2 linked regions of the Duganella zoogloeoides genome follow. Each later gene encodes a partner of the first gene's protein in a complex. Links are inferred from orthologs where the notes say so. Each region holds a gene or a part of one and is shown in the gene's direction. Other genes may lie near its edges.

Region 1 (14,899 bases):
CGGCACTCTGGTCATGGTGCCGTTCGCGTGGGAAGCCCTGTCGCCCGAGCAGCGCGCCCAGCTCGATCCTGCCAGCGACGGCAGCGGCCCGCAACGCCTGGCCTGGTTACGCGGCGAGCGCAGCGCAGAAGGTACGCTATTCCGCGCACGCGGCAGCGTGCTGGGCAACTCGGTCCACAGCACGCCGGTGAACGTGGGCCAATCCTCACAGGGGCTGGTGCGGGCGCGGCCGGACATGCTTTATCTTGGCGCCAACGACGGCATGCTGCATGCCTTCAATGCTGCCGATGGCGCCGAGCTGTTTGCCTACGTCCCGGCCGCGCTGTTCGGTGCGTTGCACCGGCTGGCCGATAAAGATTATGTACACCGCGCCTACGTCGATGGTCCGACCCAGGCGGGCGACGTGATGATCGCCGGCAGCGCGCGCACGGTGCTGGTGTCCGGTATGGGCGGCGGTGCGCAAGGCGTGTTCGCGCTCGATATCACCGATCCCGTCCGGTTTGCAGAACAGGGCGGCGTGCTGTGGGAATTCACCGACCGCCACGATCCCAATATCGGCAACGTCACCAGCACACCGCAACTGGCCAAGCTGCGCGTGGGCACGTACGGCGGCGCACCGGTTTATCGCTATTTTGCAGTCGTCGCCAGCGGCTTGAACAACTACGCTGCCGACGGCAACGCCAGCCCTTCCGGCGACGGCGCCTTGTTCCTGCTGGCGCTGGACAAGCCGCGCAATGCGCCCTGGCGCCTCAACGACAATTACTACCGCTTGCGCACCCCCATCGCGGACGCCACCTTGCCTAATGCCTTGTACGCGCCAGCGCTGGTGGCCGATCGCCAGGGCGCCGCCCGCTACGCGTACGCCGGCGACCTGCAAGGCAATCTGTGGCGCTTCGACTTGACGGCCGGTCCATCGTGGAGCCTTGCGGCGCAGGCCGGCCAGGCGGGGCAGGTGATTCAGACGGTGCGGACGGGGCAGATCATCCAGACGGTCCAGACGGTCCAGACGGGACCGGTGGTTCAGACGGCTCAGACAGGACAGGCGCAACCGCTAGCGGACAACGCGTCGCTATCACCGCTGTTTGTTGCGCGCGATGCCAGCGGCCGCCGCCAGCCTATCGCGCAACTGCCGCAAGTGGCTCACGCCGACAATGGCGGTTACCTGGTGCTGTTCGGCACCGGCAAGCTGATCGAACAGGCCGACCGCGATCCAGCCCGCTTCGCGCCGCAAACCTATTACGCCATCCGCGACAGCCTGCGCACGCCGCCCGAACCTGTCTCCGGCCGGCGCCAGCTTACGCGGCGCGAGCTCAAAGGCGATCCGGCGAGCGAACGCCTCGCCATCGAAGGCGAAGCGATGGCGCCAGGCAGCATGGGCTGGTACATGGACTTGCTGGCATCGTCCACCACCGGCGAACGCAGCCTCGATAGTGGCGTACTGGTGAACGGTGCGCTGGCATTTAATACCGTGCTGCCCATTAACGAGGGAGGCCAGTCCGGGCAATCGGGCCAGCCGGGCACACCTGCCACCCCGGGGACGCCGACCACGCCGACCACACCGGGCAATCCTGGCGCATCCTGCTCGCCCGCGCACAGCCGAACTTACGTGCTCAACGTGCTGACCGGCCTGGCGCTCGGCCAAAGCGTTACCGCCAGATTGCCGCCCACGCTGGAAGCGCCGCCGCCTGTCGTTGCCGAACGCACCACACGATACGTGCCCCGGCCGCTGTTGCTGCCAGTGCCATCCATTAAGCCCCCCACGGCGCGGGAGCCCACCGGCCGGGCAAACCTGGAACAGGACTTCGCCATCGGCACACCCGGGCCACAGGGCGAACCGGTGCTGGGCACGGTCCACACCCGCAAACGCGCCGGCCGCCTCAGTTGGCGCGAGGTAGCAAACTGGCGCCAGTTGCACCAGGCATACCAGCAGCCTCAAGCGAACCAGGCGAACCAGGCGCACCAAGCGCAACGGGCGGTGCCATGAACACGCCGCGCGGATTTTCGATGATTGAACTGCTGGTCGTATGCGTCATCGCCATGCTGCTGGCGGCTGTTGCCGCGCCGGCGTGGAATGACCACCTGGTGCGCACCCGCCGCCACGAAGCGCAAGCCACCATGCAGCGTTTGATGTTGCAGCAAGAGCGCTACTTCACCCAGCACGGCAGCTATCTCGCCTTTGGCCCCGCCGTGCAAGGCGATGACCCCGAACAGCGCCAGTTCCAGTGGTGGAGCGGCGCCACCGCACCGGCCAGCGGCTACGAAATCGAAGGTAAAGCCTGCGATGGCCACACGCTGGACACGTGCGTGCAACTGGTCGCCACACCCGGCACGCCCCGGGTTGACGCGCGCTTTCGCGACGCCGACTGCGGCGAGTTGACATTGACCAGCAGTGGTCTGCGCCAGGCAGGTGGGCCACGGGCCGATTGCTGGCGCTAAATTCCGGGCATACCATGCACACCGCGCACGCCACTGACACGATGCATATTCGCCAACCGTCGCCCCGATGCCCTGGCAGGCGCGCCGCCACAGCAGCAGGCGTCACCTTGGTCGAGTTGCTTCTGGTGCTTGCCCTGGCCGGCATCCTGCTAGCCGCCGCTGCGCCCGCCTATCAGCAGACGATGCAGCGCCAGCGGTTGCGCGCTGCCGTCACCGACCTGGTGGCCGCCATCGATCTCACCCGCTCGCAGGCGATCGCGCGCGGGAGCATGGTCATGCTGGCGCCGCTCGACCCTGGCGGCATCGATTGGCGGGGCGGCTGGATCGTGTTTGTCGATGCCAACGGCAACCGCCGGCCCGATGCCGGCGAGACCGCGATCTTCCGGCGCGGCCCGCTGCCTGATGGCCTGCGGATGGGCATTTCGTTCTCTTCCAAAGCGCCGCCAGCCTACGTTGCTTATAATGGTGCGGGACGCAGTTGCAGCGCAGCGAACAGCCTGGCCGCCCGCTGGGGCACGCTGTCGCTGGCGCTGGGCGACAACGTCCGCAACATCAAGATCAATATGCTGGGCCGGCTGCGCGTGTGCGATCCGGCCGTGGAGGCTGCCTGCACAGGCGCATTAGATTAAGGACATAGTGAGAATCCACAACGATACCGAGGGCATGACCCTGGCCCTGGCCTGGGCCGAGCGCGGCCTGTACACCACGTCGCCCAATCCGCACATCGGCTGCGTGATCGTGCGCGACGGCGCAGTGATCGGCGCCGGCGTCACCCAGCAGGTGGGCGGCGACCACGCGGAAATCCAGGCATTGAAAGACGCGCAGGCCCGTGGCCACGACGTGCGCGGCGCCACGGCGTACGTCACGCTCGAGCCGTGCAGCCACCACGGCCGCACGCCGCCGTGCGCCGACGCGCTGGTGCACGCCGGCCTGGCCCGCGTGGTGGCGGCCATGGAAGACCCCAATCCGCTGGTGGCAGGGCAGGGCATGGCCAAGCTGGCCGCAGCCGGTATTGCGGTGAGCAGCGGTTTGCTGGCCGAGCAAGCCTATGAATTGAATATCGGCTTTTTCTCGCGCATGACGCGTGGTCTGCCGTGGGTGCGCATGAAAACCGCCGCCAGCCTCGATGGCATGACCGCGCTGCACAACGGCGCCAGCCAGTGGATCACGGGCGAGCGGGCCCGCGCCGACGGCCACGCCTGGCGTGCGCGCGCCTGCGCCATCCTCACCGGCATCGGTACTGTCAAGGCCGACGATCCGCAGTTGAACGTGCGCGGCATCGACACGCCGCGCCAGCCGATCCGCATCGTCATCGACAGCCGCCTTGAAATCGACCCGGCCGCCAAGATATTGCAAGGAGGCGGCACCTGGATCGTGGCCGCCGTGCGCGACCCGGAAAAGGGCGCAGCCTTGCGCGCGCTGGGCAACGAAGTGATCCTGCTGCCCAATGCGTCCGGCAAGGTCGATCTGCCCGAGCTGATGCGCGAGCTGGGCCGGCGCCAGATCAATGAATTGCATGTTGAAGCAGGCAGCAAGCTCAATGGCTCCCTGATCCGCGAAGGTTGCGTTGACGAGTTGCTGGTGTACCTCGCGCCGATGTTGCTGGGCGATGCGCAAGGCATGTTCGCGCTGCCGGCGCTCACGCATTTGTCGCAAAAACAGTCGTTGAAATTCCACGAAGTAAAGCAGATCGGCGCCGATGTACGGCTGCTGGCCCGTTTTAATCGTTCCTCCACCCCTATTTGAGAACTCTTATGTTTACTGGAATCGTTGCCGCAGTCGGCAAAATCGCCTCGGTCACCCCGCTCGAAGGCGGCTCGTTTGCAGGCGTGCGCCTGGACATTCATGCCGGCGGCCTGCCGCTGGCCGACGTTGCGCTCGGCGACTCGATCGCCATCAACGGCGCCTGCATGACGGTTGTGGAAAAGGACGAGTCCAACTTCCGCGTCGATGTCTCGCGCGAAAGCCTCAACTGCACCGTCGGCCTCGATACGCTCACCGAAGTAAACCTGGAAAAGGCGCTGACCCTGAACGAGCGCCTGGGCGGCCACCTGGTGTCCGGCCACGTCGATGGCCTGGGCGTGGTGCGCAAGTTCGAGCCAGTGGGCGAATCGTGGGAACTGGTGGTCGAAGCCGATCACGAGCTTGCCAAGTTCCTGGCCTTCAAAGGCTCGATCGTGGTCAACGGCGTGTCGCTGACCGTCAACCGCGTGACCGACATCGGCACCGGCGCCGACCTGGTGTGCCAGTTCTCGATCAACCTGATCCCGCACACGATCGCCATGACCACCTTGAAGCACCTGGTGGTGGGCGTGCAGGTCAACCTCGAGATCGACCTGATCGCGCGTTACGTGGAACGCATGGTGTCGGTGGGCGCTGCTACCCGCTAACTACGGATTGTTCCGGTAGGCCCATTTCATCACCAGCACCGAGCACGCCAGCATCAGCGTGATGCCGTTGTTGATGGCGATGGGCCATGCCTCGATGATCACGCCGTAAATCAGCCATAGCAGCACGCCGAAGCAGAACACGCAGTACATGCCGGTGGAAACACCGGCAGCGGATTTGCGGCGCCAGATCAAGAGCACTTGCGGGATGAAGGCGACAGTCGTGCAAAAAGCGGCAATCAGGCCCAACAGGGTAGAGTCAAAATGCATGGTTTTTCCTTTTGGATTAATAAGTCAACTTGATTTATTAATTAAAGGAAAACTATACTACAAAATCTCCGGCAACCTGTTCCGCTATCCCCATGTCATCGAACCTGCGCGCGCTTGGCCCCAACGAACGGCTCATGCTGCATCATCTGCGTCGGCTTGGCAGCTTGGCCAAGGCCGACCTGGCGCGCGCGACTGAACTCAGCAGCCAGAGCGCCTCGGTCATCATCAACCGGCTGCTCGACGAAAAACTGGTGCGCAAGCTCGAAGCCGTGCGCGGCAGAGTAGGGCAGCCGTCGCAGCCGATCGCGCTCAACCCCGACGGCGCCTACGCGATCGGCATCCATATCGGCCGGCGCAGCCTGGAAGTGATGCTGCTTGATCTGACTGGCCAAGCGCGCTTTCGCGCCGAGGTGGTCTATCCGCACCCCGAAGTAGATGCAGTGTTTGCTGCCATCGCCAGTCAACTCGATGCCATTGTTGCCCAACTTGGCGCGAGCGGGGCGGCGCGGTTGTGCGGCATTGGAGTCGCTGCGCCGCTGGCGCTGGGCACCTGGCACCAGTTGCTGGGGCAGATGCCAGAGCAGGCCAGGGAGTGGGCCAATGTCGATATCCGCGCCCGTTTGCAGGCGATGACGACGCTGCCGGTGGTTTTCGCCAAAGATACCGCCGCTGCCTGTGTGGCCGAACTGCTGGCCGGTCGCGGTCGCGATTTGCCTGATTATCTGTATGTGTATCTTGACGCCCTGGCTGGCGGAAGCCTGGTGTTGGGCGGCCGCCCCCACTGCGGTGCGCATGGCAACGCCGGTGCCCTCGGCTCCATGCCGCTGCGGTCGGCCGCAGGCGAACGAGGCGCATCAAGCGGATCAAACGGATCAAACGGATCAAACGGGGTGGGCAGACAGAGCGGACCGGGAGAACGAGGCGGGTTGCCAGCGCAGTTGCTCAGCGTAGCATCGCTGGCGATGCTCGAACAGCGCTATACAGAGGCTGGCCTCGACGTGGACGCCGCGCGCGACGAACGCGCCCTCGCAGCGCCTTGGTCCGGCTTCACGCAGGCTTGGGCGAACGAAGCAGCTGACGCGTTGGCTTACGCTGTCTGCAACGCAGCCTGCATGGTCGATCTGGACGCGGTGATCGTCGATGGCAAGCTCGGGCGCGGTTTGCTGGCGCTGCTGCTTGCGCAGGTGGAAACGGCGCTGACGCGCTACGACTGGTCGGGCGTCGACCGTCCGCCGGTGTTGGCAGGCGAGGTTGGCGTGGACGCCAATGTCATTGGCGCTGCCTACCTGGCGCTGCACGCGGCGTTTGCACCGGTTGCGTAAAAGGTTTGCCCACACCCGGCGCAGACAAGCTTTGCAAATAAGCAATCAGCGCAGCCCGCTCGGCTGCATTGCTCACCTTGAAATCCATGTTCTGCCCCGGAATGAACTGTTCTGGATCGGTCAGCCAGCGGTCGAGCGACCGGGCGTCCCACGTCACCTGCGAACGCTTGAGCGCGCGCGAGTAATCGTAGCCTTTGATGCTGCCGGCACGGCGGCCGAATACGCCGCGATGGCGCGGGCCGGTCTCGTCGGTGTCGAGCGCGTGACAGTCGGTGCAGCGCTGCTGCCACAGCCGCTGGCCCTGCTTGATCGCTGCAGCGCCCTGGGCGTGCGCCTGCTGCACCGAAAAAATCAGGCACAGGACCAAGCAGGTGGGCGGGCTAAAAGGCATCGATGTCTCCATGTGGCCGGATCAATCTTACGCGCACAACTGCTGCCGTAGGGCAATATCGTCTCGCGTAAGCGATAAATTGCCTCGCGATGTCACAGAATATTTTCGAAAAGAAAAGCATCGAGCTGGCAGCCCGAGGATAAAAGTGGGCTTTTGCGGTGGGAGTGCCGTAAATCCATTAAAATAGCGGGTTATTCTCGCATTAGCTCCCAAGGATTAAAAATGTCAATTTCCAGCACCGAAGAAATCGTCGCCGAATTGCGCGCTGGCCGCATGGTGATCCTGGTCGATGAAGAAGACCGGGAAAACGAAGGTGACCTGGTGCTCGCGGCGGACTTCGTCACGCCGGAAGCCATCAACTTCATGGTCAAGTATGCGCGCGGCCTGGTGTGCCTCACGCTGACCGAGGAACGCTGCGACCTGCTCGAGCTGTCGATGATGTCGTCGCGTAACGGCACCGCCTTTGGCACCAATTTCACGGTGTCGATCGAAGCGGCTGAAGGCGTAACCACGGGCATCTCGGCTGCCGACCGCGCCAAGACCATTGCCGTGGCCGTGGCCAAGGATGCCAAGGCCATCGATATCGTGCAGCCGGGCCATATCTTCCCGCTCAAGGCGCAAAAAGGCGGCGTGCTGATGCGTGCTGGTCACACCGAAGCCGGTTGCGACCTGACCGCCATGGCCGGCCTCACGCCTGCCTCGGTGATCTGCGAGATCATGAAGGACGACGGCACCATGGCGCGTCTGCCGGATCTGCTGGAATTTGCCAAGGAACACAACCTCAAGATCGGCACCATCGCCGACCTGATCCAGTACCGCAGCCGCAACGAGTCGCTGGTGGAAAAGGTGGGCGAGCGCCAGTTGAACACGGCGCAAGGCCAGTTCCGCATGATTGCATACCGCGACAAGCCGAGCGGTTCGGCCCACCTGGCGCTGGTGCACGGTGAGATCGAAAAAGACAAGGACACCCTGGTGCGCGTGCACCAGCCCGTCTCCATCCTCGACGTGCTGGAATCGGAAGCGACCACCCACTCGTGGAACCTGTCGTCGTCGCTGGCAGCGGTCAAGGCTGCCGATAGCGGCGTGATCGTGCTGCTCAATTGCGAAGAAACCGCCGAGCAGTTCTTCTCGCAATTTGCCGCCCTCGACAAACCGGAAACCAAGCCGAAAGGCCGCGCGGCCAGCATGGACCTGCGCAGCTACGGTATTGGCGCGCAAATCCTGCGCGAAGTCGGCGTGTGCAAAATGCAACTGCTGGCCAGCCCGCGCAAGATGCCGTCGATGACGGGCTTCGACCTGGAAGTGACCGGCTACCTGGCCAAACCCAACTAACCTGATTAAAGAGGCTCATCATGACCGTAGGAAGCTACGATACCAACCTGAACGGCGACGGCCTGCGTGTCGGCATCGTTCAAGCCCGTTTTAACGAAGACATCGGCCACGGCCTGCTGTCGTCCTGCCTGGCAGAACTGAAACGCCTGGGCGTGGAAGACGAAGACGTCCTGCACGTGACCGTGCCCGGCGCGCTGGAAGTGCCGCTGGTGCTGCAAAAAATGGCCGAGTCGCAGCAGTTCGACGCGCTGATCGCCCTGGGCGCCGTGATCCGTGGCGAGACGTACCACTTCGAGCTGGTCTCGAACGAGTCGGGCGCCGGTATCACCCGCATCGGCCTCGACTACGGCATCCCGATCGCCAACGCCATTCTCACCACTGAAACCGATGAACAGGCGGAAGTGCGCATGGTCGAAAAAGGCACCGACGCCGCCCGCGTGGCAGTGGAAATGGCCAATCTGACCATCGCCCTCGAAGAACTCAATCAGGACCAGGGCGACGACGAATAAGTCGCTCTTCATTAACAGGTAACCCCATGACAGATAAAAGCCTACACGCCAACCCCAGCAAGAACCGCACCCCGCGCCACCGCGCGCGCGAGTTCGCGCTGCAGGGCCTGTACCAGTGGCTGCTGAACAACGAACCGGCTACGACGGTCGTCAACAACATCCGCGCCGCCCACGGCTTCGACAAGGCCGATGCCGAGCATTTCACCAAGCTGCTGTACGGTGCGATCCAGGACTCCGTGGCACTGCGCGAAACGTTTGCGCCGCTGGTCGATCGCGGCATCAACGAGCTGTCGCCGATCGAGCACGCGGTGCTGCTGATCGGTGCCTACGAGCTGAAAAACAACCTCGAAATCCCTTACCGCGTGGTGATCAACGAAGCTGTTGAACTGACCAAGTCGTTTGGCGGTATCGACGGTCACAAGTACGTCAACGGTGTGCTCGACAAATTGGCGCCGAAGCTGCGTGCCGATGAAGTGGCAGGCGACAAGAAGCGCTGATCGCACCCTGGTGCGCAGCATGCATCGAGAAGGCCGGGTCTGTCACCAGACCCGGCCTTTTTTTCGTCCGACGTTGACCAATGTTAGCTGGCAGACACTCCCATCAAATCTCCGCTTGAAATGAAAACGATTCTCATTTAAGATTCAATGAATGAGAATTGTTCTCATCGGAATCAAGGGGTGAGGTATGGCAAGCATGGAAATCGTCTCGATGCTCAATTGTGCGCTGGCGTCTGCTTTCACGGCGGCACTGGCAGCGCTGTGCCTGTACCTGGCCGCGCCGCGCCAACGCCTGTGGCCGGCGGCGCTGGGCCGGGCCAAGTTCCTGCGCTGGTTGTCGGTACCGCTGGCCACCGGCGCGCTGGCCGCTGCTACCGAAGACTACGGCATCGGACCGGGCCTGGGCATCGTGCTGGGTGGCATGGCGGTAGTGTGGCTGGCTTTGCCGCATGTCGATCTGTGGCTGCAACGCGGCAAGCCGCAAAAAGCCTGACCTAATCCTCAATTGCTCACCGCTAAAGTTGCCTAATCGCATGCCGAGGCACGCCGGCCTGCGGGTATAATCCGCTCACCCTGGAACTTACACGAACGGACCCGCGCCCTATGAGCCAGCCCAACCCGAGCCAGCCCAACCAGTTTTCCCTGCTGAAGCAACGTCGCTTCGCTCCTTTCTTCTGGACCCAATTCCTCGGTGCTTTCAACGACAACCTGTTCAAGACTGCGCTGATCGTCGTCATCACTTTCGATGCGCTCAGCTGGACCACCTTGGCGCCGTCGCTGGTGACCAACCTGATCCCCGGCCTGTTTATCCTCCCCTATGTGCTGTTTTCCGCCACCGCCGGCCAACTGGCCGACAAGTTTGACAAGGCGGGCCTGACGCGCTGCGTGAAGTGGCTGGAAGTGGCCATCATGCTGGTCGCCGGCATCGGCTGGATGACCCACCATTTGTGGTTGCTGGTCGCTGCAGTGGTGGGCATGGGTATCCATTCCACGCTGTTCGGCCCCGTCAAATATGCTTACCTGCCGCAGCACCTGAAAAAGGAAGAACTGATCGGCGGTAACGGCGTGACCGAAATGGGTACGTTCGTCGGCATCCTGGCCGGCGAAATTCTCGGTGCGGTGCTGGTGGTGATGCAGCCGCATGGCCTGTACTTCGAGGCCGGCGCCACCATCTTCGTGGCGGTCGTCGGTTTGCTGGCCAGCTACCGGATTCCAGCCTCGCCGGCGCCGGCGCCCGAACTGAAGGTGAGCTGGAATTTCGTCGGCGAATCGGTGCGCAACCTGCGTTTCTCGAGCAAGAACCGGGTGGTGTTCCAGTCGATGCTGGGCAACTCGTGGTTCTGGTTTTATGGCGCAGTCCTGTTGGCGCAACTGCCCGTGTATTCCAAGGATTACCTGCACGGCGACCACGGCGCGTTCGTGATGCTGCTCACCGTGTTTTCGCTGGGCGTGGGATCGGGCTCGCTGCTGTGCGAGCGGTTGTCGGGCGCCAAGGTGGAGATAGGCCTGGTGCCGTTCGGCTCGATCGGCCTGACCATCTTTGGCGCCGACCTCTACTTTGCCAGCAATGCGTTCGCCGTCAGTGGCGCCGCGCTGGCCGGCACGTCGGCCGACGTGATGACCCTGCTGGCGCAGCCCGGCATCTGGCGCATCCTGTTCGACTTTCTGATGATCGGCATGTTCGGCGGCTTTTTCATCGTGCCGCTGTTCGCGCTGATCCAGCTGCGCGCCGATCCCGCCCACATCTCGCGCACCATCGCCGGCATGAACATCCTCAACGCCTTGTTCATGGTGGCGGCGGCCGGCATGGCGATCGTGCTGCTGGGCCAGGGCTTGACGATCCCGCAGCTGTTCCTGGTCACGGCCCTGCTCAACGCGCTGGTGGCAATCTATATCTTCTCGCTGGTGCCGGAATTCCTGATGCGCTTCCTGGCCTGGCTGCTGATCCACACCGTGCACCGCGTGCACACGGTAAACGCCGAGCGCATTCCGGCCGAAGGCGCGGCGGTCCTCGTGTGTAACCACGTCAGCTATGTCGATGCGCTGGTGATCGGCGCCATCGCCCCGCGCCCGATCCGCTTCGTGATGGACCACCGCATCTTCAAGACGCCGTTCCTGGGCTGGATCTTCCGCACCGCGCGCGCGATCCCGATTGCGCCGGCCAAGGAAGATCCGTGGCTGATGGAAAAAGCCTACATCGACATCGCCCAGGCACTGCACGAAGGCGAAATTGTCTGCATCTTCCCGGAAGGGCAGTTGACGCGCGACGGCGAGATCAACCCGTTCAAGGGCGGCATCGCCAAGATCATCGAGCGCTCGCAAGTGCCGGTGATCCCGATGGCGCTGCGCGGCCTGTGGACTCACCTGCTGAGCCGCAACAAGGAAAACATCTTCGGCCGCGCCTTCCACGCCGGCCTGCGCTCGAAACTCGCGCTGGCCGTTGGCCAACCGGTGTCGCCGCAGGACGTCACGCCCGATGGGTTGCGGGCCGATGTGGCGGCGTTGCGTGGAGACTGGAAGTAGGGAACTTGATGCAGGGGCCTACCGTGCCGCCTGCACTTGCTCGCGGTTATGCCGCGCCCCCGCCAGGCGAATGATCTGTGCGAGTTCCACCGGCTTGACCAGGTGATGGTCGAAGCCTGCTTCTGTGGTGCGGCGGCGGGCGTCGCTCTGGCCCCAGCCGGTGAGGGCGATCAGCAGGATCTTGTCCGCGCCCGGTTGCTGGCGGATTGCCCGTGCCGCCTCGTAGCCGTCCATGCCGGGCATGCCCAGGTCCATGATGATCATGTCCGGGATGCGCTCGGCAACTGCTGATACGGCCCCCGCGCCGCCATATTCGGCGCGCACGTCGAAGCCGTCGATTTCCAGCAGCGCGGCCAGCGAGTCGGCGGCGTCCTGGTTGTCGTCCACCACCAGCACCTGCATGCGCCTGCCGTCGAGCGCGGCGTGGGCGGGCAGCGGGGCGCTTTCCTGGTGGTGATTTTCGCTCACGTGCACGATCGGCAGGCGGATCACGAACTCGCTGCCCCGGCCCACGCCATCGCTCGACGCTTCTACCGAACCGCCGTGCATTTCGGCGAACTGGCGTGCCAGGCTCAGGCCGATCCCGAGACCGCTGGTGAATTGCCCGGCCACCGTGGTGCCCTGCTCGAACATGGTGAAGATGCGCGAGAGCGCTTCCGGCTCCAGGCCGATGCCGCTGTCGCGCAGCGACACCTCCAGCATGTTGTCCGTCACCTGCGCGCGCACCACCACGTGGCCGCCCTGCGGCGTGAACTTGATGGCGTTGGAGAGGATGTTGGCAAAAATTTGCACGATGCGCGCGTAGTCGGCATTGAGCAGGATTTCGCTGACCGGCAGCTGCCACGCCACGTGAATACGTTTGGCGGTGGCCGCCTGCGTGCACAGTTCGTTCACGTGGGTCATCACCGCCTGCAGCGCGACCAGCTGGTTTTGCAGCTTGATCTTGCCGCGCGTGATGCGGGCGACGTCGAGCAGGTCGTCCACCAGCCGCGTGAGCAGCTTGACCTGGCGCTCGACCATGTCGCGGATGCGCGCCACCGGCGCCGCGTCCGGATACATATGCGTGAGCAGCGACACCGAGGTGCGGATCGGCGCCAGCGGGTTGCGCAGCTCGTGCCCCAGGCTGGCCAGGAATTCATCCTTGCGGCGCGCGGCCTCGCGCACCTGGTACTGCTTGTGGCGCGCGCGCAGCGTCGCCTGCAGGGCCGTGATCAGGGTCAGCGTGCGCACCGGGCGTTCGAGCAGCGTCAGGTTGCCCAAGCCGGCCACCGCGCGCCGCACGGTGGCCGAATCGGCGCCGTGGTGGGTAAGCAGCAGGATCGGCAGATCCGACCAGTCGGGCTGGCGCGCCACCACGTCGTGCAGCAGCTTGTAGCCGGCAGGCGTCAATGCCTCTTCCACCGTGAGCACGGCGCCGACGCCCAGTTCGATCTGCTGTTCCAGCTCGGCCACGGTAGCGCACACGTGGCTGTCGAGGTTGGCCAGTGCCAGCACGCGCGCCGCCAGCGGTCCATCCTGGCCGGTGGGAGCGTAGATCAGGATGCGGGTTTCCATCGGTTTCAGATCTGGAAGTCGGCAGCGGATTGGCCGGCATTCTGGGAAATCTCGGCGCTGTCGTACGTGGGTACCCCGGTGAGGATGCCGTGGAAGCCGCGCAGCACCGGCCCGACCTTGATGCCGCCGGTGCTCACTTCGAAGCGGCGGATGGTGCGCTCGTGGGCGCTGCCGCGCTTCTTGAACACGGAGATCGCCTGCCGCACCTCGCCCTCGGCTTCGAAGTAGCGCAGCATGATGATGTTGTCGGCGATGTAACTGGCATCGACCGCGGAGCTGGCGGTGCCGATCATGCCGCGCTGGACGCCGACGATGATGCTCACCACGCCGCGCTGGCCCAGGTACGTGAGGATTTCGTGCAGGTAGGTGGCCAGGAAGCGCTCGTCGGGCATGGCGTTCAGGTAGCCGTTCAGGCTGTCGATGACCAGCACCTTGACGCCGCGTTCCACCGCCTGCACCACCGCGTGGGTGAGCTGGCCCGGCGCCAGTTCGGCCGGATCGACCTGCTGGATGGTGAGCAGGCCGCTGTCCTCGGCGCCGGCCAGGTCCAGGCCCAGGTTGGCGCAGCGGTTGAGCAGGTTGTTGCGTGCTTCCTCGAACAGGAACATGGCGCTTTTTTCGCCCCGCTGCGCGGCCGCATGCACGAACTGCGCCGCCAGCGACGACTTGCCGGTGCCGGACGGGCCGCTGATCAGGGTGCTCATGCCTTCCTCCAGGCCGCCGCCGATCAACTGGTCGAGCGCCGGCATGCCGGACGATAGCTGGCGCCGGGCGCTGCTCACGCGGGTGTCGGCTGCCACCAGGCGCGGATACACGCGCAGGCCGCCGCGGATGATCTGGTAATCGTGGGCGCCGCCGTGGAACGCAATGCCGCGATACTTGACCACGCGGATGCGGCGCCGCTCGGCGCCATAGGCCTGGTCGGCCAGCTCCAGCGTCATGACCGCGTGCGCCACGCTACGCACCTGCAAGTCGGTACTGAGCGCGGTGCGGTCATCGAGCAGCACGGTGGTGCACGAGCGGCTGGTGAGGTACTGCTTGAGCGCGAGCACCTGGCGCCGGTAGCGCAGCGGGTTTTCCGCCAGCAGCTGCAACTCGGACAGCGAATCGAGCACCACGCGGCGCGGCCGCGATTTGTCGATGGCGGCGACGATGCGCTGGGTGGTGGTGCCCATTTCGATTTCGGCCGGGTGGAAAATGGTGTATTGCTGGTCGGGGTCGAGCGCATTTTCAGCGGGGATGATTTCCTCGATCTGGATGCCGGCCATGTCCCAGCCGTGCGACTGCGCCACGCTGCGCAGTTCGACGGCGGTTTCGGCCAGCGTGATGTACAGCACGTGCTCGCCCCGGCGCGCGCCCTCGATCAGGAATTGCAGCGCCAGCGTTGTCTTGCCGGTGCCCGGCTCGCCTTCCACCAGGTAAAGACGGTCGGCGGTGAGCCCGCCGCCCAGCACCTCATCGAGGCCGGGCACGCCGCTGGAGAGAAAATCGGTGGTATCGCTGTTTTGAGGTTCCATGGGGCAGGTCCGGGAGGGCAGGGGAGCTGGCGTCACAGGGCCAGCGTGAATCGTTCGATCTTACCCCAATCGGCCGAAACAGGGAGTCCCCCAGACGGCTCAGGGCAAGGCCTGTCGCTGATCGCGCTGCTTGACCGCATACATGGCGCGGTCGGCACGGG
Region 2 (14,839 bases), 1.3 Mb from region 1 along the record:
GCTGGCTACCTGGCCGATCTGCGGCGCGGCATGCAGGCGCCCGCTGCGCTGGTGGTGACATTGCCGGCACCGGTAGCGCGCGCGGCCGCGCACTTGGCCGCGCTGGCGCCGTCGTCCGCCTTCACGCCCGAGTCGTTGTTGATGCTCGAACGCAGCGCCGACGGCTCCAACACCGCCGATGCCGCCCCGGCGCAAGCGCTGCTCGGTCGGCCGCTGCGCGATCCCGCCACCTTTGCCCGGCCGGCGCAGCGCATCACGGCCGCTTGGTCGTGGGGCGCGCCTTTGGTGACGGTGGCGATCGCACTGATGTGGCTGATCACGGCATATGTGTCGTGGTTTGCCTGGCCCCATGCCGAGAGCCGGTCCTGGTTGGGCGCCTGCGGCGTGCCGCCCGCCTGGCAGGAGCCGGTGCTGCTGGCCGCCAGCGTGACCGACGCCGCCATCGGCGTGCTGCTGCTGTTGCGCCCGCGCCGCTGGCTGTGGGCGGCGCAGCTGGCGCTCGTCGGCGGCTACACCGCCATGCTCAGCGTGTTCCTGCCCGATTTCTGGCGGCATCCGTTCGGGCCGCTGACCAAGAACCTGCCGTTGCTGGCGCTGATGCTGTTGATGTGGCGCGCCAGTCCCCGCAACCATCGAGGAGAAAGATAATGGAATATTTTGCCGTCAAAGTGCTGCACATCCTGTCGGCCACGCTGATGGTGGGCACTGGCTTCGGCACCGCCTTCTACATGTTTTTCGTCAACCGCAGCGGCAATGTGCAGGCGATGGCCGTGGTCACCCGGCTCGTCGCCCGCGCCGACTGGTGGTTCACCACGCCGGCCGTGATCATTCAGCCCTTGTCCGGTTTCTGGATGATCCACCTGGCCGGCTACCCGTTGCACTCGCGCTGGATCATGTGGTCGATCGCCTTGTACGTGCTGGCCGGCCTGTGCTGGCTGCCGGTAGTATGGCTGCAATTGCGCATGCGCGACATGGCCGCAGAGGCTGCGCGCAACCTGCTGCCGCTGCCGGCGCGCTACTGGCGCTACGAAAAAATCTGGACCGCACTGGGCTTTCCCGCCTTTGGCGCGCTGATGGCCGTGTACTGGCTGATGGTGCACAAGCCCATATAAACCAATAACAATTCACCAACAACAGTCACAGATAAGGACGCCGCATGACCCTCGCACCAACCATCCAGAAATACATCTTGCACTGGGGTGAGATGGGCACCCGCTGGGGCGTCAACCGCACGGTGGCGCAAATCCACGCGCTGCTATTCCTGGTCAACCGCCCGCTGCACGCCGAGGAAATCGCCGACACCCTTACCGTGGCCCGCTCCAACGTGAGCAACAGTCTCAAGGAGTTACAAAGCTGGGGCCTGGTGCGCGTGACCCACCTGGCCGGCGACCGCCGCGACCATTTCCTGGCTTTGCAGGACGTGTGGGAAATCTTCCGCGTCATCGTCGAAGAGCGCAAGAAACGCGAGATCGATCCCACGCTCACCGTCTTGCGCGAATGCGCGCAGGAAGCCGAGAGCGACCCCGCGCTGGAAGAGGCCACCAAGGTCAAGATGGACCAGGTGCTGGCCTTCATGGAAATGCTCACGACCGCCTACGGCGACACCAAGCACCTGCCGCCGGCCACGCTGCAACGCATGTTGACCATGGGTGGCAAGATGGCAAAGCTGATGGGCAAGGTTGGCAACGATAAAGGACGGTCATGAACAATTCAACCCGAGAACAATCGGCAACGCCGGTGTTCGGCAACGACAAGCGCAGCTTCCTCATCACCGGCGCCACCGGCTTCATCGGCCAGCAACTGGTGCGCGCGCTGCTGCGCGACGGCCAGCAGGTCACGGTACTCACGCGCGATCCGGCCAAGGCAAGGTCGTTGTTCGACCAGCGCCTGGGTCGCGTCGAGTGCGTCGGCGACATGGACCAGCTGCCACCCTCGCGCCGCATCGACGTGGTGATCAACCTGGCCGGCGCGCGCATTCTCGGCTGGCGCTGGACGGCGGCGCGGCGTGCAGCGTTGCGGCGCAGCCGGGTGGCGCTGACCGCCAGGGTGGTGGACTGGATCGCGCAGGCCGAGCACAAGCCGGCGCTGATGCTTTCCGGCTCGGCGATCGGCTATTACGGCGTGCAGCGGCAGGGCGACGACACGGTGCTGACCGAAACCGCGCCGCCGCAACCTGTCTTCATGTCCGACCTGTGCCGCGAGTGGGAAGAGGCCGCGCGGCGCGCCAACGCGTACGGCGTGACCGTGGCGTGCATGCGCTTTGGCCTGGTGCTGGGGCGCCAGGGCGCGCTGCCGATGCTGCTGTTGCCGATCCGGCTGGGCCTGGGCGGGCCGCTCGGCGGCGGTCGGCAGTGGCAGTCGTGGATCCACGTCGATGACGTGATCGGCGCCATGGCGCACCTTTGTTCCAGCGGCGCCGCGGAGGGCGGCAGCTACAACTTCACCGCACCCGAAAGCCTGACGCAGGCGCAGTTCAGCCGGGTGGCGGCCAAGGTGCTGCACCGCCCATACGGTTTCCCGACGCCGGGCTGGCCAATGCGCCTGGCGCTCGGCGAGCAGGCCGACTTGCTGCTCGAAGGGCAGCGGGTGGCGCCGCAGCGCCTGCTGGCCACTGGCTTCGCATTCCGCTACCCGCAGTTGGCGCCGGCGCTCGCCAGCCTGGTGTGAGCTGGCGCTACCCCGCACGGCCAGGCCGGGCGGACCCTCCTGGGTCCGACCCCATGCGGTGGTTATTTCTCCCGCTTGAGCGGCGTGCCCTTGTCGATCACCTCGCGGCAGTCGCCTTTAAACGTGGCGTTGTCGTAGTTGGTCCAGCCATAGCTGTCCACGTAGCGCTTGTGGGGCTTGAACTGTTTATTTAAAAAACTCCACTCGAGGCGTTGGTCGCCGTAGGTGATGTCGCCGAGGTCGAGCAGGCTGTGGAACACGTTTTCGGTTGCCAGCCTGGCCTTGCGCAGGCGCTTCAGTTGCTTGATCTTGTCCGGGTAGTGCGACTGGTACTGGTCGGAATACCACACCAGCGCCGGCACATGAAAATCGTATTGCGTGTTGTGGCCGTGGAAGGCGATGCCGCAGCTGCCGTCATATAACACCTGGCCGTGGTCGGCCACGTACAGCATCGAGGTACGCTGGCCGCTCTGCTTGAGCTGGCCGATCACCTGGGCCAGGAACCAGTCGGTGTACAGGATCGAGTTGTCGTAGCTGTTGTTCAGTTCTACCTTGATCTTGACGTCGGTGTGTTCCGGCTTGTCCACGCCGAACAGCGACGGTTGCCACTTGTCGAATTCCTGCGGGTAGCGCTGGCTGTAGTTCCAGTGGTTGCCCAGCGTGTGCAGCACGATCAGTTTTTTCGGCGCCGGGTCGTGCATTGCCTGTTGCAGCGGCCCCAGCAAAATCTGGTCGAAGTTGGAGCGGTTATTAAAACTGCCGAGGTTCATGAACTGGATCACGTCCGCTTCCTTGGCAAATACCGAAACCGGGGTGTCGAACTCGCCGAACGAGATCTGGTTCGACAGCCACCAGGTTTTGAAACCGGCCTCCTTATAAGCGGTGAGGAACGATTTTTCCGAAAACCCCGCTTTCAGGCTCTGCATGGCAGGTTTGCGCGAAATGATCACCGGCACCGACAGCCGCGTGGCGGAGACCGCCGTGATCATATTGGTGAGCGACACCAGGTTGGGCTCCTGCGCCAGCAGCGGGGTGGTTGCGCGCGCGTAGCCGTTGATGCTCCAGCGGTCGTAGCGCGACGATTCGCCGAGCACCATGATCACCACTTCCGGCTCGCCATCGGGCGCGGCCTGGCGGGCCTTGAACGTGAAGTTGCTGCTGCGCTTGCCCAGTTCGGCCAGGTAGCGGCGTTCGTTATAAAAATCGACGCCGCGCGCGGTCAGGCCGAACGGCCAGGAATTGGCAAAGTTATTAAAAGTGAACGGCGCCTGCTGGAACACCGGCGTCGGCGTGGGCCAGCCCAGCACGGCCAGGGCGGCAAGCGCCGGCACTGCCAGCCAGCGGGTCTTGCCGCGCCAGACCAGTCCCGGACTGCGGCGCGCGGCCATGAACACGGCTACCCACCAGGCCAGCACGGCAATCAACACGGCCGCCATCAGCCAGATCTTGTTGCCGAGGAATTCCATCGCTTCCACCGGGCTGCTCTCGGCAATGATGCCGAGGTGGTGGGTGGAAATGCCCTGGCCGTAGTACAGGAACAGGTACAGCTCGGTGGGCAGACCGAGCAGCGCGGGCAGCAACAGCCAGTGGAACCAGGTGGGGCGCTGGAACACGCCCCAGACCGCGATCCACAGCAGCGCCTCGAGGCCGAGGATGGCGCCGAGAACGGGCGCGGGCCGGCCCAGCAGCAAGGGCACGCACGGCACCAGCGACAGCAGCAGGTAGCTGCCCAGCACGAACAGGGGAGGGAGTCGCAACAGGGATCGCATGGAAGGCAACAGGCAGCAGCTATAATGGAGAGTGCGCTATTATCAGGCGTTTCCGGCCGTTGCGGGCGGCTTTTGCGGCGGCTCGCAAGTCAATCTGCGCTTTCGCGCTACCACATCTTTCTGCGCTTTATGTTGACTGTTCAGGTCAATTGCCCTACACTCGCGAGTTCTCCATTTAGTCTGCGCATCGTATACGCTGTTTTCGGCTGGTCCCAGAGACTGGCTGTGTGCGCCTCCGATGCCCGGTAAATCGAGACTGAGATTCGTCCCCGGACACTTCGTCCGGGTTGTCCACGTTGTTATTAAGTTGGGTTTAGAACGATGCCAACCATCAATCAACTGATTCGCAATCCACGCGTCGCCCTGACCGTGAAAAGCAAATCGCCGGCGCTGGAAAACAGCCCGCAAAAGCGCGGTGTTTGCACCCGTGTGTACACCACCACTCCTAAGAAGCCTAACTCGGCTTTGCGTAAAGTCGCCAAAGTGCGTCTGACCAACGGTTTCGAAGTCATTTCGTACATCGGCGGTGAAGGCCACAACCTGCAAGAGCACAGCGTTGTTCTGCTGCGCGGCGGTCGCGTAAAAGACTTGCCAGGTGTGCGTTACCACATGGTTCGCGGTGCACTGGATACCCAGGGCGTTAAAGACCGTAAGCAAGCTCGCTCGAAATACGGTACCAAGCGCGCTAAAGCCAAGAAGTAATCTGCATTAAAAGTTTTCGCTCAGTGGCAACTAGCTAAGTGAATGTAATCGACCGGAAATGGTCGAGTAAGTGGATGGTTATGATGACCCTCCGCGAGAGTGCGAACCCATATCGCGCACCTCAACTGAAGATTGAAAGGAATTGATATGCCACGTCGTCGTGAAGTACCCAAGCGCGAAATCCTGCCGGATCCTAAATTCGGTAACACGGATGTCGCCAAATTCGTGAACGTTCTGATGCTGTCCGGTAAAAAATCGGTCGCAGAAAACATCATCTACGGTGCCTTCGAGCACATCGCTGCCAAGTCGGGTAAAGACCCGCTGGAAGTGTTCGCAACCGCGATCAACAACGCCAAGCCACTGGTTGAAGTAAAATCCCGTCGCGTCGGTGGTGCAAACTACCAGGTGCCGGTTGAAGTACGCCCAGTACGCCGTATGGCGCTGTCGATGCGTTGGCTGCGTGAAGCTGCCAACAAGCGCAGCGAAAAATCCATGCCACAACGCCTCGGCGGTGAGCTGATGGAAGCGGCTGAAGGCCGCGGCGGTGCGATGAAAAAGCGTGATGAAGTGCACCGTATGGCAGAAGCGAACAAGGCGTTCTCGCACTTCCGCTTCTAATAAAATCGACCGGGCCACTGTGGTCTGGTTGTTATCTGTTGTTCGAGGCCGGGCTCATTTTTTTTCACAAAAAATGCTGCTCGGTTTTGTCCATTAAAAGATTTAGGATTAATTATGGCCCGCAAGACCCCCATCGAGCGCTACCGCAACATCGGTATCTCCGCTCACATCGATGCAGGTAAGACCACTACCACCGAGCGCGTCCTGTTCTACACGGGCGTGAACCACAAGATCGGTGAAGTTCACGATGGCGCCGCCACCATGGACTGGATGGAACAGGAACAAGAGCGCGGCATTACCATTACCTCGGCAGCGACGACCTGCTTCTGGAAAGGTATGGCGAACAACTTCCCTGAGCACCACATCAACATCATCGACACCCCGGGCCACGTTGACTTCACCATTGAAGTTGAACGCTCGATGCGCGTGCTTGACGGTGCTTGCATGGTTTACTGCGCAGTGGGCGGTGTTCAGCCACAGTCGGAAACCGTGTGGCGTCAGGCTAACAAGTACAAAGTGCCACGTCTGGCCTTCGTCAACAAGATGGACCGTACCGGCGCCAACTTCTTCAAGGTGTACGAGCAGATGCGTGCTCGCCTGAAGGCCAACCCGGTCCTGATCCAGATCCCTATCGGCGCTGAAGACAACTTCAAAGGCGTGATCGATCTGGTCAAGATGAAGGCTATCCTGTGGGACGAAGCGTCGCAAGGCATGAAATTCGACTACGTCGATATTCCTGCAGAGCTGGCTGATTCGGCCGCCGAGTGGCGCGAAAAGATGGTTGAAGCTGCTGCTGAAGCCACCGAAGAGCTGATGAACAAGTACCTGGAAGAAGGCGACCTGACCGAAGCCGAGATCAAGCAGGCGCTGCGTACCCGTACCATCGCTTCGGAAATCGTTCCGATGATGTGCGGTACCGCCTTCAAGAACAAGGGCGTACAGGCCATGCTGGACGCGGTCATCGAATACCTGCCATCGCCACTGGACATCGACGATGTCGGCGGTACGGACGAAGACGACCAGCCAACCACCCGTCGCGCAGCTGACGACGAGAAATTCTCGGCGCTGGCCTTCAAGATCATGACCGACCCGTTCGTCGGTCAATTGGCCTTCTTCCGCGTGTACTCGGGCGCCGTCAATTCGGGCGACACCGTGTACAACTCGGTCAAAGGTCGTAAAGAGCGTCTGGGCCGTATTCTGCAGATGCACGCGAATCAGCGCGAAGAGATCAAAGAAGTGCGCGCCGGCGACATCGCCGCTGCGGTTGGCCTGAAAGACGTGACCACGGGCGAAACCCTGTGCGATCCGACCGCCATCATCACGCTGGAAAAAATGATCTTCCCTGAGCCTGTGATTCAACAGGCAGTCGAGCCAAAAACCAAGGCCGACCAGGAAAAAATGGGCCTGGCACTGAACCGCCTGGCACAGGAAGATCCTTCGTTCCGCGTGAAGACCGATGAAGAATCGGGCCAGACCATCATCGGTGGTATGGGCGAGCTGCACCTGGAAATTATCGTTGACCGCATGAAGCGCGAATTCGGCGTGGAAGCAACCGTCGGCAAGCCACAAGTGGCTTACCGCGAAACGATCCGTAAAACCTGCGAAGAATCGGAAGGCAAGTTCGTCAAGCAATCCGGTGGTCGTGGTCAATACGGTCACGTTGTGCTGAAGATCGAGCCGCAAGAACCAGGCAAGGGCTTCGAGTTCGTTGACGCCATCAAGGGCGGTACCGTTCCTCGCGAGTACATCCCTGCGGTGGAAAAAGGCGTGCGCGGCACCCTGAACACCGGCGTGCTGGCTGGTTACCCGGTCGTGGACGTCAAGGTCACGCTGTTCTTCGGTTCGTACCACGATGTGGACTCGAACGAAAACGCGTTCCAGATGGCCGCTTCGATGGCATTCAAAGAAGGCTGCCGCAAAGCATCGCCAGTCATTCTGGAGCCAATGATGGCTGTGGAAGTGGAAACGCCGGAAGACTACGCCGGTACCGTGATGGGCGACCTGTCGTCCCGCCGCGGTATGGTGCAGGGCATGGACGAAATCCCAGGCGGCGGCGGCAAGATCATCAAAGCCGAAGTGCCACTGTCGGAGATGTTTGGTTACTCGACCACCCTGCGTTCCGCAACGCAAGGTCGTGCTACCTACACGATGGAATTCAAGCACTACTCGGAAGCGCCTAAGCACGTGATCGACGCGATCGTTACCGCGAAAGCCAAGTAATTAGTGTCATTGCGGTCCGGTCGATCACCGGGCCGCATATTTCAAACAATGTTTTAAGGATGATTCAAAATGGCAAAAGAAAAGTTCGAGCGGACTAAACCGCACGTCAACGTAGGCACCATCGGTCACGTCGACCACGGCAAAACCACCCTGACCGCAGCGATCGCTACCGTTCTGTCGAAGAAATTCGGCGGCGAAGCAAAAGCTTACGACCAGATCGACGCTGCACCGGAAGAAAAAGCACGCGGCATTACCATCAACACCGCACACGTTGAGTACGAAACCGCTGGCCGTCACTACGCTCACGTTGACTGCCCAGGCCACGCCGACTACATCAAAAACATGATTACCGGTGCAGCGCAGATGGACGGCGCGATCCTGGTTTGCTCCGCAGCTGACGGCCCAATGCCACAGACCCGCGAGCACATCCTGCTGGCCCGCCAAGTTGGCGTTCCATACATCATCGTGTTCCTGAACAAGTGCGACCTGGTTGACGACGCAGAACTGCTGGAACTGGTCGAAATGGAAGTGCGTGAATTGCTGTCGAAATACGAGTTCCCAGGCGACGACGTACCAATCATCAAGGGTTCGGCACGTATGGCGCTGGAAGGCAAAGAAGGCGAGATGGGCGTTGACGCCATCATGCGTCTGGCCGATGCACTGGACAGCTACATCCCTACGCCAGAGCGCGCAGTCGATGGCGCCTTCCTGATGCCAGTGGAAGACGTGTTCTCGATCTCGGGTCGCGGTACCGTTGTGACCGGTCGTATCGAGCGCGGCGTGATCAAGGTCGGCGAAGAGATCGAAATCGTCGGCATTATCGACACCGTCAAAACCACTTGCACCGGCGTGGAAATGTTCCGCAAGCTGCTGGACCAGGGTCAAGCCGGCGACAACGTTGGTCTGCTGCTGCGCGGCACCAAGCGTGAAGACGTACAGCGTGGTCAGGTTCTGGCCAAGCCAGCGTCGATCAAGCCGCACAACCACTTCACCGGCGAGATCTACGTTCTGTCGAAAGATGAAGGCGGCCGTCACACCCCGTTCTTCAACAACTATCGTCCACAGTTCTACTTCCGTACGACTGACGTGACCGGTTCGATCGAACTGCCAGCAGACAAAGAAATGGTCATGCCAGGCGACAACGTGTCGATCACCGTCAAGCTGATCAACCCGATCGCGATGGAAGAAGGTCTGCGTTTCGCTATCCGTGAAGGCGGTCGTACCGTCGGCGCCGGCGTTGTTGCAAAAATCATCGCTTAATTTTTAAGCGCTGAATAAATGAAGCCCGGCAAGGTGTGCTACCATGTCGGGCTTCGTTGCAGAACCTCGTTCTTTTTAAATTTGCTGGCACTACATAGCCGCCAGTTCGTTCTTTTCAAGGAAATATCATGTCCGCACCAAACCAGAAAATCCGTATTCGCCTGAAAGCTTTCGACTACAAGCTGATCGACCAGTCCGCACTGGAAATCGTTGACACCGCCAAGCGTACCGGCGCCGTGGTCAAAGGCCCAGTTCCACTGCCAACCCGCATCCAGCGTTTTGACGTACTGCGTTCCCCGCACGTCAACAAAACCTCGCGCGACCAGTTCGAGATCCGTACCCACCAGCGCCTGATGGACATCGTCGACCCAACCGACAAGACCGTTGACGCACTGATGAAGCTGGACCTGCCAGCTGGTGTTGACGTCGAAATCAAACTGCAATAATTGCAGTCGAGCCGGGCGGCGCACAGCGCTGCCAGCCAAGAAAAGACCGGACGGCAACGTCCGGTTTTTTTTCGTCCATACCCGAAGTAACTGTTGCGCGTTTACCTCATTGTCGAGATTGCTTCGCACAATGTGCGACTTGAATTGACTAAAAATTATTTTGCTCCTATTCTTGATAGCGATATCTACACGCCAAGCATGCCACTTTGGCAGCCCGTGCCGTAACGCGCCCCCCGGGGCTGCCACCGCCCCGCCTGTTTTACCCGAAAATAAGTCGTAAAAAATAAACTGACAAACAACGGAGACAAAATGCAACAAAATCTGAAAACGTTTTCAAAGCTTCTGCCGAAACCTCTGCCGAAGCAACGCCGCCTGATCGCCCTGGCGGTTGCCGGCGCCTGCGCCAGCTTCGTGCCGGCCCATGCACAGCAGGTCGCCGCCCCGGTGCCGGGCGATGTCGATGGCCCGAAAGTGGTCGTGACCGGTATCCGCGCCAGCATGCAGTCCACCATGAACATGAAGCGCAACAGCGACGGCATCGTCGACGGCATCGTCGCTGACGACATCGGTAAATTCCCCGATACCAACCTGGCCGAGTCGCTGCAGCGCATCAGCGGCGTGTCGATCGACCGCAGCAATGGCGAAGGGCAGAAGGTCACCGTGCGCGGCCTCGGTCCGGACTTCAACCTGGTACTGCTCAACGGCCGCCAGATGCCAACCACCGACCTGGGCGACCTGGGCGGCCGCTCGTTCGACTTCTCCAACCTGGCCTCGGAATCGATTTCGCAGCTGCAGGTGTACAAGTCAGGCCGGGCCGACAATCCGAGCGGCGGCATCGGCGCCACCATCAACGTAATGACCGCGCGTCCGTTCGACAACCCTGGCATGCATTCGAGTATCGGCGTGAAAGCCGTGCACGACACGTCGAACAAGCACCTGCCGGGCATGCTCAAGGGCGACAGCACCACCCCGGAAGTGTCCGGCATCTACACCAACACCAGCGAAGACGGCCGCTTCGGCGTGGCCGTGAGCGCCAGTTACCAGGAGCGCAATTCGGGCTTCAACCGCGCCGGCCTGGCCAATGGCTACCAGGGCCCGTACCTGGGTTCGGACACGACGCCCGGCTCGACCTTGCCGCAGCCTGGCCAGCCAGGTTCGCAAAACATCACCAACCGTCCCGGCCCGACCGACGTGTATTCGATTCCGCAAAACTTCGGCTACGGCGTCAACGGCATCCAGCGCCAACGCACCAATGGCCAGTTGGCCTTGCAGTTCCGCCCGGTCAAGGACATCACCAGCACGCTGGACTTCACCTATTCGGAAAACAAGGTGCAGACCAAGCGTAACGAGCTGAGCGTATGGTTCGCGCAGACGCCAACCTCGACCAGCAGCTGGCCGGGCGGCCATGTCCAGTCCCCGTTGACGTACTCGGAGTCTTATAACTCGCCACAGGATATCTCGATCGTGGGCGGCGACTACGCCACCAAGACCAAGAACGAGTCGATCGGTTTCAACACCGTGTGGAAGGCCAGCAACGCCCTCAAGCTCAATTTCGACGTCCACCACTCGACCGCCGAATCGGGCGCCGACAGCCCGTGGGGTACCGAGAACAACCTGTCCAACGCCAGCTTCAGCCGTGGCACCACCTCGGTCGACTTCACCAACAAGCTGCCGATCGTCTCGATGCCGGCCGCCAACCTGGCAGCGCAGCCGATCCAGGGCACCGGCTCGTGGTTCCACAACAGCTACCAGAAATCGAAGGTGGACCAGGCGCAGGTCGGTGGCGACTGGCAGGTGCTGGAAGCGTCGACCGTGAAGTTCGGCGCCGGCTATACCAAGTCGTCGAACCGCTCGACCTATTCGAACGTGCAGAACAACACCTGGAGCGGCGCCAGCAAGGCGTCCGACTACCCGGCCAGCGCTTACCAGGCCAACCCGCTGGGTGACTACTTCAGCAAGATCGGCGGCTCGCCGAACCTGTTCGGCACGCTCTACACGTTCGACTTCGCCACCGTGCGCGCACTGACCGCCAACGCCACCGGCAACCAGGCCGGCTACCTGCCGAACTTTGCCAGCGCCGACACCGACCGCCTGCTGACGGAAAAAACCTCTTCGGTCTACGCCTCGTTCGGTACCGACTGGGATACGGCGATGCCAATGCACACGTCCGCCGGCGTGCGCTTCGAGAAAACCAAGGTCACCTCGGTGGCCCAGGTGCAGCCTGGCGTAGCCATGGTGTGGGAATCGCAGAACGAGTTGCCGATCACCCTGGCGGGCGCGGAATTGTCCACCACGGCCTCGTCGTATAACAACGTGCTGCCAAGCCTGAACTTCGATATCGATTTGCGGTCCGACATGAAGTTGCGCGCCAGCGCCGGCGCCACTATCGGTCGCGCTCGCTACGACCAGCTGCAGGGGGGCCTCAGCCTGGGCACGATCGCCAGCACCTATAACGGCACCGCTTCGGTCGGTAATCCGGCCCTGAAGCCGGTGAAGTCGAAGAACCTGGACTTGTCCTACGAATGGTACTACGACAAGCAGAGCGTGTTGTCGCTGGCCCTGTTCCGCAAGGAAATGGATAACTACGCAGCAACGATCGTTACGCCGGGCTCGCAATACGACCTGCATACCCCCGTCGGCGGCGCCTACTACAATACGGCGCTGTCCCAGGGCGGCTGCACGGTGGCAGATACCAACTGCATCCGTAACTACATCCTGACCAGGTACGACGGCCAGCCTGGCGTGGTGCGCACCGGTGTCAACCCCGACGGCAACCTGAAGGGCCGCATCACCGGCCTGCCAACCGATCCGCTGGCCAACTTCCTCACCACCAGCTACGCCAACCAGAAGTCGGCGCGCGTCAGTGGCGCGGAAGCGAACATCCAGCACATGTTCGGCCGAACCGGCTTTGGCGTGCAGGCGAACTACACCTACGTGCGCTCGCCGCTCAAGTACGACAACGCCAACGTCAGCGACCAGTTCGCGATCCTGGGGCTGAGCAATTCGGCCAACGTGGTCGGCATCTTCGAGAATGAGAAGTGGTCGGTGCGCCTGGCCTACAACTGGCGCGGCGAGTTCCTCGCTGCCACCGTGGACGGCTCGGGCAAGGCAGCGCCGGTGTACACCGACAGCTACGGCCAGACCGACGTGAGCATCGGCTACAACTACAACAAGAACCTGAGCTTCCAGCTCGAGGCGATCAACCTGACCGACGAGACCCAGCGTCAGCACGGCCGTACCAGCATGGCGACGTTGAACGTGACGCAAGCCGGCCCACGGTATATGCTGGGCGCGCGCTACAAGTTCTGATCGGTAACATCGAGGTGTGACCCGGGGGCGGCGCTGACAAGTGCCGCCCCTTTCTTGTTCAGTCAACGCAATCAAAGAGCAACCATGGCCAAGCCAGTCTTACTCAATAACATCACCCACCAGCACCTGCGCGTGCGTACCGGGCCCGGCGCCGAATTCGGCGACAACCAGATGGCCGCACCGATCATCGCGGCCGAGTTCCGTCAGGCGCAGGCGCATTATCCGATCGTGTTCCGGCCCACGGCCGGCGACGGCTTTGAAGCGCTGGCCTTGTTCGGCCTGGCTGCTGGCGACAACCTTTTCCTGAGCAATGACGGCTGGGATGCCGACTACGTGCCGCTGGCCGTGCGCCGCCAGCCGTTCCTGATCGGCGTCTCGGGCCAGGAACTGACCGTCCACGTGGACGAGGACAGCGCGCGCCTGCGCTGCGGTCCTGACGAAGGCGAAGCCGTGTTCCTGGAGGAGGGCAGTCCCACGCCGTATCTCGAGCAAGTCAATTCGATGCTGTTCGCACTGCACGAGGGCATGCTGGAAATGACGGGCCTGATTGCCGCCCTGCGCGAGCACGCGCTGCTCGAAGCATTCGTGTTCGAGATCGAACTGGCTGACGGCAGCGAGCGCCGGCTGGAGGGCCTGTACACCATCAACGAGGAAGCACTGGCAGCGCTGGACGCGGCGGCGCTGGACCGCCTGCACCGCGCCGGCTACCTGCTGCCGGTCTACATGGTGGTGGCGTCGCTGTCGAACTTCCGTGCCCTGATCGAACGCGAGAACCGCCGGTATGCCGTCCCACGCTGACGCCGTGATGCTGCCGGCGGTCCAGCCGATTGCCGAGATCGCCTGGACCGCCGGCGCGCCGCTGCCCGATGAAATCCTGGCAGCCACCGAACCGGTGGTGCTGCGCGGCCTGGTATCGCACTGGCCGATGGTGCGCGCCGCCAAAACGTCCAGCCAGGCGGCCGATGCCTACCTGCGCGGCTTTTACCGCGACGCCACCGTGATGGCGATGCACGGTGCGCCCGAGATCGACGGGCGGATTTTTTACAACGACGATATGTCCGGCTTTAATTTCAGCATGCAGCAGGTACGCTTCGACGCCGTGCTCGACGCCTTGCGCGCGCACCAGGACGATCCGCGCCCACCCACGCTGTACGTGGGCTCGACCACGATCGACGCCTGCCTGCCGGGCTTCACGGCTGAAAACGATGTCAGGCTCGGTACGCGCGATGCGCTGGCCAGCATCTGGGTGGGCAACCGCACCCGCATTCCCGCCCACTACGATTTGCCCGACAACCTGGCATGCGTGGCGGCCGGGCGCCGCCGCTTTATGCTGTTCCCGCCCGACCAGCTGGCCAACCTGTACATCGGTCCGCTCGACCTGACACCGGCCGGCCAGGCGGTCAGCCTGGTCGATTTCGCCGCTGCGGACCTGGTGCGTTATCCGCGTTTTGCGACCGCGTGGGCGCATGCTCGGCAGGCCGAGCTGGCCGCCGGCGACGCCATCTTCATTCCCAGCATGTGGTGGCACCATATCGAGGCGCTGGACAGTTTCAATGTGCTGGTCAATTACTGGTGGCGGCAGTCGCCCGCGTACATGGATACGCCTGCAACCACGTTGCTGCATGCGCTGCTGACCATGCGTGACCTGCCGCCGGCGCAGCGGCTGGCATGGCAGGAACTGTTCCGCCACTACGTGTTCGAGAGCGACGGCAGCGAGGCCGCCCACATCCCCGAGGCAGCGCGCCATGTGCTGGCGCCGATCGACGCCATGGGCGCCCGCATGCTGCGCGCGCACTTGCTCAACCGCATGAAGCGCTAGATGCGCGTCTTCCGAGAACAGCCGCATCG

What was found.
Region 2: the proteins of nusB (region 1) and rpsJ are in contact, whole or in part, in a solved structure (PDB 3D3B), measured with the Escherichia coli proteins. The link is inferred for Duganella zoogloeoides from one-to-one orthologs.

Annotation. Positions count from the first base shown.
Region 1 is NZ_CP140152.1:4,251,553-4,266,451, reverse strand. The notes cover bases 7,427-10,408. They hold nusB (transcription antitermination factor NusB), read left to right. Parts: upstream 7,427-8,673; coding sequence 8,674-9,144; downstream 9,145-10,408. Other genes in these bases: SR858_RS18800 (MFS transporter), read left to right, coding at 9,748-10,408; SR858_RS18805 (hypothetical protein), read left to right, coding at 9,332-9,637; ribH (6,7-dimethyl-8-ribityllumazine synthase), read left to right, coding at 8,159-8,647; ribBA (bifunctional 3,4-dihydroxy-2-butanone-4-phosphate synthase/GTP cyclohydrolase II), read left to right, coding at 7,427-8,138. Outside these bases: SR858_RS18860 (pilus assembly protein), read left to right, coding at 1-1,984; SR858_RS18855 (type IV pilin protein), read left to right, coding at 1,981-2,436; SR858_RS18850 (GspH/FimT family protein), read left to right, coding at 2,544-3,065; bifunctional diaminohydroxyphosphoribosylaminopyrimidine deaminase/5-amino-6-(5-phosphoribosylamino)uracil reductase RibD, read left to right, coding at 3,073-4,182; SR858_RS18840 (riboflavin synthase), read left to right, coding at 4,191-4,826; SR858_RS18835 (SemiSWEET transporter), read right to left, coding at 4,827-5,093; SR858_RS18830 (ROK family transcriptional regulator), read left to right, coding at 5,186-6,415; SR858_RS18825 (c-type cytochrome), read right to left, coding at 6,363-6,806; more of ribBA, read left to right, coding at 7,029-7,426; more of SR858_RS18800, read left to right, coding at 10,409-11,667; SR858_RS18795 (hybrid sensor histidine kinase/response regulator), read right to left, coding at 11,686-13,221; SR858_RS18790 (ATPase domain-containing protein), read right to left, coding at 13,227-14,738; SR858_RS18785 (diguanylate cyclase domain-containing protein), read right to left, coding at 14,838-14,899. UniProt on the Escherichia coli protein: Part of the processive rRNA transcription and antitermination complex (rrnTAC). The complex forms an RNA-chaperone ring around the RNA exit tunnel of RNA polymerase (RNAP).
Region 2 is NZ_CP140152.1:5,537,555-5,552,393, reverse strand. What follows is about bases 8,102-11,023. They hold rpsJ (30S ribosomal protein S10), read left to right. Parts: upstream 8,102-9,364; coding sequence 9,365-9,682; downstream 9,683-11,023. Other genes in these bases: SR858_RS24385 (TonB-dependent receptor), read left to right, coding at 9,992-11,023; tuf (elongation factor Tu), read left to right, coding at 8,102-9,236. In the rest of the region: SR858_RS24435 (SDR family oxidoreductase), read left to right, coding at 1-648; SR858_RS24430 (DUF2269 family protein), read left to right, coding at 648-1,112; SR858_RS24425 (GbsR/MarR family transcriptional regulator), read left to right, coding at 1,157-1,705; SR858_RS24420 (TIGR01777 family oxidoreductase), read left to right, coding at 1,702-2,667; SR858_RS24415 (phosphoethanolamine transferase), read right to left, coding at 2,730-4,424; rpsL (30S ribosomal protein S12), read left to right, coding at 4,758-5,138; rpsG (30S ribosomal protein S7), read left to right, coding at 5,286-5,756; fusA (elongation factor G), read left to right, coding at 5,871-7,976; more of tuf, read left to right, coding at 8,046-8,101; more of SR858_RS24385, read left to right, coding at 11,024-12,991; SR858_RS24380 (SapC family protein), read left to right, coding at 13,076-13,789; SR858_RS24375 (cupin-like domain-containing protein), read left to right, coding at 13,773-14,810. UniProt on the Escherichia coli protein: Involved in the binding of tRNA to the ribosomes. Part of the processive rRNA transcription and antitermination complex (rrnTAC). The complex forms an RNA-chaperone ring around the RNA exit tunnel of RNA polymerase (RNAP).